2 regions of the Nonomuraea monospora genome follow, and region 2 is predicted to be linked to the other one. Evidence: riboswitches for the same ligand, from Rfam matches in the RefSeq annotation. Region 2 holds a riboswitch; the other holds the start of a gene.

Region 1 (4,426 bases), on a different contig from region 2:
GAGGAGGCGCTCAAGGTGGCCCGCACCGTGGGCGCCCTGGCCCGTTTCGGCCTGCACGCCCGCCATCTGCGGGCGGTAAAGGCGGCGGCCGAGCGGGAGGCCGGGCTCGTCGAGCAGACGGTCGCGCCCATACTCAAACGGCGCCGCCCGGGAGCCATCGGCGAGGCCGACGAGGTCGCCAGAGAGCTGTCCACTCTGCTGCTCGACCTGCACGCATCCCTTGTGCGCACGGGTGTCCGATCGGTCCTGGGACGTTGAGACCGTAGCGAGCTGGGAGGCGGAGGCACATTCCAGGCCCCCCGGGTGTTACGTTGAATTGCGAAGCCAAGTCAGCAGAAGCGATGATCGAAGAGCTGTGCCGGGTGACCGGTCAGGAATACGGAGCAGCCCGTGTTGCAGATGGAGGTCGTGGGCGTTCGAGTAGAAATGCCCACTAATCAGCCGATCGTCTTGCTCAAGGAGGCACACGGGGAGCGGTTCCTTCCTATATGGATTGGCATGACCGAGGCCACGGCCATCGCGCTGGCACAGGCGGAGGAGCCTCCGCCGCGGCCGCTCACCCATGATCTCTTCCGTGACGTGCTGAGCGCGCTGGGCGTCGGCCTGCGCGCCGTCAACATCGTCGCTCTGCGCGACGGCATCTTCTTCGCCGATCTGGTGTTCTCCAACGGCGTGGAGGTGAGCGCCCGTCCCTCCGACTCGATCGCGCTCGCCCTGCGCACCGGGGCCCGCATCTTCGCCAGTGAGGAGGTCGTCCAGGAGGCCGGAGTGATCATCCCGGACGACCAGGAGGACGAGGTGGAGAAGTTCAGGGAGTTCCTTGACACGATCACTCCCGAAGACTTCGGCAGGGCGGGGTAGGTATTTCAGTGCATTTACGCTTCACGACGCGCCGAGCCGGATCGTTGACTGAGCATGGTCACGGTCCTACGGTGCAAGTGAAACCCGTGGTCGCCCTTTATGAACCCCCAGATCAGGCCACGGGATGAGAGAAAGCCGGAGGTCCGCGTGGCGGTCAGCAGCGGCGAGGGAAAGACGGCCGGCCAGGAAGATCCGGTGCGGCGCGAGAGCGCGCGGCAGCGTGCCGGGGAGCAGGGTCTGCTCTTCGACGAGCAGCCGACGGCGCTGCCGGGCGACATCGGATACCGCGGGCCGACGGCCTGCGCCGCGGCCGGCATCACCTACAGGCAGCTCGACTACTGGGCGCGCACGGGCCTGGTTGAGCCCACGATAAGGGCGGCGCACGGGTCGGGCTCCCAGCGGCTCTACAGCTTCCGCGACATCCTGGTGCTCAAGGTCGTCAAGCGGCTCCTCGACACCGGGGTGTCGCTGCAGCAGATCCGTACGGCGGTGCAGCACCTGCGTGACCGCGGGGTCGCCGACCTCGCGCAGATCACGCTGATGAGCGACGGCGTGAGCGTGTACGAGTGCACCTCCGCCGACGAGGTGATCGATCTGCTCCAAGGCGGCCAGGGCGTGTTCGGCATCGCGCTCGGCCGGGTCTGGCGGGAAGTCGAGGGGTCGCTCGCGGAGCTGCCGGGGGAACGCGCGGCGGTCGAGGACACCGTCCCGGCCGACCATCCCGCTGACGAGCTGGCCCGCAGGCGCCGCGCGCGCCGCACCGGCTGACCTTCCCCGAGCTGTACTTCGTCCGTGCGCTCCTGCGGTGCGCCGGTGGCCGGAAGCGGTCCGGTGAGCCGTCATCCGGGCCCGGCGTAGTAATCTAGGACAGCAAGGCTGACGACCCCGTGCGGGAGAGTCCCCGGGCACTGGTTCCGGGGCGCCGAAGGAGCAACCCTCCCCGGAATCTCTCAGGCATCCAGTACCGCTCGGGTGAGGCAACTCTGGAAAGCAGGCGCACCCGCCAGGCGCGCCTCACCGACGGTGCAAGCCCCACCGGGGGTGAAGCTCTCAGGTCGTGGCGCCGCCGCACATCGCGGGGCCGCGCTGACAGAGGGGGAGATCCGGCACTCGTCCGCGCCCTGGCGCCGGTCTCCATACGCCTCGGGAGGCACACCCCATGACCGATCTGTCAGCTCCGCCGTTCTCGTCCAGGCACATCGGCCCCTCTGAGCCCGACCAGCAGCGCATGCTCGAGGCCGTGGGCTTCGAATCCGTCGCGGACCTGGTGGCGGTGGCCGTCCCCGAGGCGATCAGGGCCAAGGACAAGCTCAAGCTGCCCGCCGCGATCGGCGAGGCCGAGGCCATCGCCGAGCTGCGCGCCCTGGCCGGGCGCAACCGCGTGCTCACCTCCATGATCGGCCTCGGCTACTACGACACCGTCACGCCCGGCGTCATCCGCCGCAACCTGCTGGAGAACCCGGGCTGGTACACCGCCTACACGCCGTACCAGCCGGAGATCTCGCAGGGCCGCCTGGAGGCGCTGCTGAACTTCCAGACGGTCGTCTCCGACCTCACCGGCCTGGCCGTCTCCGGCGCGTCGCTGCTGGACGAGGGCACCGCCGCGGCCGAGGCCATGACGCTGGCCCGCAGGGCGGGCAAGTCGAAGAGCGACGTGTTCGTGGTGGACGCCGACGCGCTGCCGCAGACCAAGGCGGTGCTGGCCACCAGGGCCGAGCCGCTCGGCATCACGCTCGTGGAGCACGACCTGGAGGGCGAGCTGCCCGAGTGCTTCGGCCTGCTCGTGCAGTACCCCGGCGCGTCCGGCCGGCTGCGTGACTTCCGCGCCGTGGCCGCCGCCGCGCACGAGGCCGGCGCGCTCGTCGTGGCCGCCGCCGACCTGCTCGCCCTGACGCTGGTCGCCGCGCCCGGCGAGCTGGGCGCCGACATCGCCATCGGCTCCTCGCAGCGCTTCGGGGTGCCGTTCGGGTTCGGCGGGCCGCACGCCGCCTACATGTCCGTACGCGAGGGCCTGCAGCGGCAGCTTCCCGGCCGCCTCGTCGGCGTGTCCGTGGACGCCGACGGCGACCCCGCCTACCGCCTGGCCCTGCAGACCCGCGAGCAGCACATCCGCCGCGAGAAGGCCACCAGCAACATCTGCACCGCCCAGGTGCTGCTCGCCGTCATCGCGAGCATGTACGCCGTCTACCACGGCCCCGAGGGCCTGCGCGGCATCGCGCACCGCGTGCACCGCCACGCCACCGCCCTGGCCGAGGGGCTGCGCGGCGGCGGCGTGGAGGTCGTGCACGGCGAGTTCTTCGACACCGTGCTGGCCCGCGTGCCCGGCAGGGCCGCCGCCGTCGTGGCCGCCGCCGCCGAGCGGGGCGTCAACCTCTGGCGGGTGGACGACGACCACGTCTCCGTCGCCTGCGACGAGAAGACCGGCGCCGCCGAGCTGGCCGGGGTGTGGGCGGCGTTCGGCGTCAGCGCCGGCCTCGCCCCCGAGGACGCCCCCGACGCGCTGCCCGACGGCCTGCTGCGCGAGAGCCCGTACCTGACCCACCCGGTCTTCCACAGCCACCGCTCCGAGACCGCGATGCTCCGCTACCTGCGCAGGCTGCAGGACAAGGACATCGCGCTGGACCGCTCGATGATCCCGCTCGGCTCCTGCACGATGAAGCTGAACGCGACCACCGAGATGGAGCCCATCACCTGGCCCGAGTTCGCCGCCGTGCACCCGTACGCGCCCGACGACCAGGCCGAGGGCTACCGCGAGCTGATCGGCACGCTGGAGGGCTGGCTGGCCGAGGTGACCGGCTACGACGCCGTCTCCATCCAGCCGAACGCCGGCTCCCAGGGCGAGTTCGCCGGGCTGCTGGCCATCCGCGCCTACCACCGCGCCAACGGGCAGGGCGAGCGCGACGTGTGCCTCATCCCGTCCTCCGCGCACGGCACGAACGCCGCCAGCGCCGTCATGGCCGGCATGCGCGTCGTGGTCGTGGCCTGCGACGACGACGGCAACGTGGACCTGGCCGACCTCGACGCCAAGATCGAGAAGCACCGTGACGCGCTGTCGGCGATCATGGTGACGTACCCGTCCACGCACGGCGTGTACGAGGAGACGATCACCGAGGTGTGCGCCAAGGTGCACGACGCCGGCGGCCAGGTGTACGTCGACGGCGCCAACCTCAACGCGCTGGTCGGGCTGGCCAAGCCGGGAGAGTTCGGCGCCGACGTCTCGCACCTCAACCTGCACAAGACGTTCTGCATCCCGCACGGCGGCGGCGGCCCCGGCGTCGGCCCGGTCGCCGTCCGCGCCCACCTGGCCGCCTACCTGCCCGGTCACCCGCTGCACAACGGCACCCCCGTCGGCCCCGTCTCCGCGGCCCCCTACGGCTCGGCGGGCATCCTGCCGATCTCGTGGGCGTACGTCAGGATGATGGGCGCGGAGGGCCTCACCGCCGCCACCGAGCAGGCCATCCTGTCGGCCAACTACCTGGCCAGGCGGCTCGCCCCGCACTACCCGGTGCTCTACACGGGCCGCGGCGGCCTGGTGGCGCACGAGTGCATCGTCGACCTGCGGCAG
Region 2 (4,426 bases):
GGAGGGCTTCGTACTCTTCCGCGGCCACCAGGTAGGCGTTCCCGCTCTTGGACACGATCTCCACGGCGGTGATCAGCACTCGATGACGTTGACCGCGAGCCCGCCCCGAGACGTCTCCTTGTACTTGTCGAGCATGTCCCGCCCCGTGTCCCGCATCGTCTTGATGGCCTTGTCCAGCGCCACGTAGTGCTTCCCGTCGCCGCGCAGCGCGATGCGGGCCGCCGTGATGGCCTTGTTGGAGGCCACGGCGTTCCGCTCGATGCACGGGATCTGGACGAGGCCGCCGATCGGGTCGCAGGTCAGCCCGAGGTTGTGCTCGATGCCGATCTCGGCGGCGTTCTCCACCTGCTCGGGCGTCCCCCCGAGCACCTCCGCGAGGGCGGCGGAGGCCATCGAGCAGGCCGAGCCGACCTCGCCCTGGCAGCCGACCTCGGCGCCGGAGATCGAGGCGTTCTCCTTGAACAGCACGCCGATCGCGCCCGCCGTCAGGAGGAAGCGAATGACGCCGTCGTCGTCGGCGTGCGGGACGAAGCGGGTGTAGTAGGTCAGGACGGCCGGGATGATGCCGGCGGCGCCGTTGGTGGGGGCGGTGACGATGCGGCCGCCGGCGGCGTTCTCCTCGTTGACGGCCAGGGCGAACAGCGTGACCCAGTCCATGGCCTGCAACGGGTCCTTCTCCGCCGGCTCCGACTGCAGGCGGCGGTGGAGCTGGTTGGCCCGGCGCTTGACCTTGAGGCCGCCCGGCAGCACGCCCTCCTTGGAGATGCCGCGGCGCACGCACTCGGACATGACCTGCCACAGGTTGAGCAGGCCATCGCGGATCTCCTGCTCGGTGCGGCCGAACGCCTGCTCGTTCTGCAGCATCAGGGCGGAGATCGACAGCCCGGTGTTGGAGCAGTGCTTGAGCAGCTCCTCGCCGGTGGTGAAGGGGTAGGGCAGCACGGTGTCGTCGGGCTTGATGCGGTCGGCGCCGGTGGCCTTCTCGTCCACCACGAAGCCGCCGCCGACCGAGAAGTAGACCTTCTCGCGGAGCTGCTCGCCGGAGGCGTCGCGGGCGGTGAAGCGCATGCCGTTGGGGTGCTCGGGCAGGGAGATCTTGCGTTCGAAGACGAGGTGCTCGCCGATGACGAAGGGGATCTCGCGGGTGCCGTAGAGCTTGACGGTGCCGGACTCGCGCATCTGCGCGACGCGGGCGTCGACGGTGTCCACGTCCACCAGCTCGGGCTTCTCGCCGGACAGGCCGAGCAGGACCGCCTTGTCGCTGCCGTGGCCCTTGCCGGTCAGGCCGAGCGAGCCGTACAGGATGGCCTCCACGCTCGCGACCCGCTCCAGCAGGCCGTCCTCGTGCAGGCCGCGGACGAACTTGTGCGCCGCCGCCATCGGGCCGCCGGTGTGGGAGCTCGACGGGCCGATGCCGATCTTGAAGAGGTCGAAGACGCTGATCGCCATTGATGTGCGCCCTTCATGAGAGGCCGGGGCCCGCGCGGGGCCCCGGCGGTTGGGTCAGGACCCGCCCGAGGTGAGAGCGGTGTACTCCTCAGGCGTGAGCAGGTCCTCGGGGTCGCCTTCGACGCGCACCTTGAACATCCAGCCCTCGCCGTACGGGTCGCTGTTGACGAGGCCAGGGTCGTCCACGACGGACTGGTTCACCTCGGTGATCTCGCCGCCCACCGGGGAGTAGATCTCGTTCACGGACTTGGTCGACTCCACCTCGCCGACGGAGTCGCCCTGCTCGACGCTCGTGCCGACCTCGGGGAGCTGCACGTAGACGACGTCACCAAGGGACTCGGCGGCGAAGGCCGTGACGCCGATCGTCACGGTGGTGCTGTCGTCAAGACCGGCCACCCACTCGTGCTCCTTGGTGTAGCTCAGGTCGTCAGGGATGTTGCTCACTTGTTCCTCCTGTAAAAGGGCAGCTCAACCAGGTCCATAGGTTCATGGCTGCCCCGGATGTCCACAGCCAGGCCTGAATCGGCGCCGGTGTCGACGTAGGCCATCGCGATGGGCTTTCCCAGGGTCTGGGAGGGCGCACCGCTGGTGACCTCGCCGACGACGACGCCGTCCTTGGTGACCGGGTAACCGTGGCGCGGCACCCGGCGGGTCCGCGCGACGAGGCCGACGAGCCTGCGCCGCGGCGGGTCGTCCTTGACCGCCTCGAGCGCCGACCTGCCGACGAAGTCGCCCGGCTTGTCGAATTTCACCACCCTGCCCAGCCCCGCGTCGAACGGGGTGAGCCGCTCGCTCAGCTCGTTGCCGTACAGCGGCATGCCCGCCTCCAGCCTGAGCGTGTCGCGGCTGGACAGGCCCGCGGGCTTGATCCCGTACGGCTCCCCGGCCGCGGTGAGGGCGTGCCAGAGCGGCACGGCGTCCTCGTTCGCCACGAACAGCTCGAACCCGTCCTCGCCGGTGTAGCCGGTACGGGCGATCAGCGCCTGCCGGCCGTCCACCACGCCGGGCAGGCCCGCGTAGTACTTCAGCCCGTCGAGGTCGGCGTCGGTGAGCGTGGCGAGGATCTCCTGCGAGCGCGGGCCCTGCACGGCGATCAGCGCGTACCGCGCGGAGCGGTCGTCCACTTCGGCGTCGTAGGAGGTGGCGCGCTCCCGCAGCTCGGCGGCGACCCGCTCGTAGTTGGAGGCGTTGGCCACGACCATGAACTCCTCGTCGCCGAGCCGGTAGACGATGAGGTCGTCGAGCACCCCGCCGCGCTCGTTCACGATCATGGTGTACCTGGCCCTGCCGGGCGCCAGCGCCGACAGGTGGCCGACCAGCGCGTAGTCGAGCGCCTGGCCCGCCTGCGGACCGGTCAGGAAGATCTCGCCCATGTGCGAGAGGTCGAACAGCCCGGCCGCCTCGCGCACGGCCCGGTGCTCCGCGGACTCGCTGCCGTACCGGAGCGGCATGAGCCACCCGGCGAAGTCGGTGAGGGTGGCGCCGAGGCTCTCGTGAACGTCGCGTAGCGGTGTCGGTCGGGACATTTGTCGCACCTCAGGACAGGAGTGGATGCCAGCATCCTCCCCCTCTGTCATCGATGCCTGAGAGCTTCGCCCGACTTTTGCCGGACTTTCACCTTCGGCGAGGCCGCACGGGCCTGCTTTCCAGAGGACACCTCGTCCGTGCGGTCCTTTGCCTTGAGAGGTTTGCGGGGAGGGCTTGCTCCTTCAGGGGCCCTGACCGGCTGTCAGGGCGCTCTCCCGCACGGTTTCGACGGTGATGTCCGTCAGCCTAGTGCCGTAACAGGGCTGTTGTCGCGTCCGTCTCAGCAGGCTCGCACGAGCGCCTCGAACAACGCGTGGTCCTCGCCCGCCTCCGGATGCCACTGGACGGCCATGGTGAACGTTCCCTGGGCTTCCACGGCCTCGATCGTGCCGTCCTCGGCAGTGGCGGTGACCGTCAGGCCCGGGGCGAGCCGGTTCACGGACTGGTGGTGGTAGTGCGGGACCGGTACCGGCTCCTCGCCCAGCACCTTGGCCAGGCCGGTGCCGGGGACGGGGGTGACCGGCAGATGCCCGAAGACGCCGGGCCCAGGGCAGTGGTCCGTGTGGCCGACCACGTCGGGCAGGTGCTGGTGCAGGGTGCCGCCCAGGGCCACGTTGAGCACCTGGAGGCCGCGGCAGACGCCCAGGAAGGGCAGGTCGCTGTCCAGGGCGGCGGCCAGCAGGCCGAACTCCGCCTCGTCCCGAAATTTCCTGACGTAGCCGCTGCGCTCGTGCGGCTCCGCGCCGTACCTGGCCGGGTCGATGTCGCCGCCGCCCGCCAGGATCAGGCCGTCCAGGCGGCCGGCCAGCCCGGCGGGCGCACCCGCCGGGGGCAGCAGGACCGGTTGGCCGCCCGCGCGCACGACCTGCTCCACGTACGTGTACGGCAGCAGCGCCGCGCGGGTGTCCTGCCAGACCGTGAACGAGGCGGTCTCGGCGTAGCAGGTGATGCCGATGACGGGTCCCATGGCTACAGCGGCGTGACGTAGGCGCTGGAGATGCCGCCGTCCACCAGGAACTCGGCGCCCGTGATGAACGAGGCGTCGTCGCTGGCCAGGAACGCCACCGCGGCCGCGATCTCCGACGCCTCGGCGAAGCGGCCCACGGGCACGTGCACCAGCCGCCGCTGCGCCCGTTCCGGGTCCTTGGCGAACAGCTCCCGCAGCAGCGGCGTGTTGACGGGCCCCGGGCACAGCGCGTTGACCCTGATGCCCTCCCTGGCGAACTGCACGCCCAGCTCCCGCGTCATCGCCAGCACCCCGCCCTTGGAGGCGGTGTAGGAGATCTGCGAGGTCGCCGAGCCGAGCACGGCGACGAACGAGGCGGTGTTGACGATCGAGCCCTTGCCCTGGCGGCGCATGTACGGGATGACGTGCTTGCAGCACAGGTAGACGCTGGTCAGGTTCACCTCCTGGACGCGGCGCCAGGCGTCGAGGCCCGTCTCCAGGATC

What was found. A riboswitch is a leader RNA that binds a small molecule or an ion and turns the genes downstream of it on or off. The one in region 2 is predicted to bind glycine.
Region 1: it holds a riboswitch for glycine, as region 2 does, so the genes downstream of both, gcvP (aminomethyl-transferring glycine dehydrogenase) here and gcvT (glycine cleavage system aminomethyltransferase GcvT) in region 2, are expected to answer to the same signal.

What each region holds. Positions count from the first base shown of each region.
Region 1 covers NZ_BAAAQX010000021.1:69,192-73,617, reverse strand. The annotation lists gene ftsR (transcriptional regulator FtsR) at 1-258, shown strand, start outside; gene ABD331_RS34455 (bifunctional nuclease family protein) at 391-861, shown strand; gene ABD331_RS34450 (MerR family transcriptional regulator) at 1,009-1,629, shown strand; glycine riboswitch at 1,742-1,838, shown strand; gene gcvP (aminomethyl-transferring glycine dehydrogenase) at 2,021-4,426, shown strand, end outside.
Region 2 covers NZ_BAAAQX010000003.1:332,667-337,092, forward strand. The annotation lists gene ABD331_RS08055 (hypothetical protein) at 1-79, opposite strand, end outside; gene ABD331_RS08060 (L-serine ammonia-lyase) at 73-1,449, opposite strand; gene gcvH (glycine cleavage system protein GcvH) at 1,504-1,893, opposite strand; gene gcvT (glycine cleavage system aminomethyltransferase GcvT) at 1,890-2,975, opposite strand; glycine riboswitch at 3,010-3,106, opposite strand; glycine riboswitch at 3,107-3,204, opposite strand; gene ABD331_RS08075 (gamma-glutamyl-gamma-aminobutyrate hydrolase family protein) at 3,257-3,943, opposite strand; gene ABD331_RS08080 (3-oxoacyl-ACP reductase) at 3,946-4,426, opposite strand, start outside.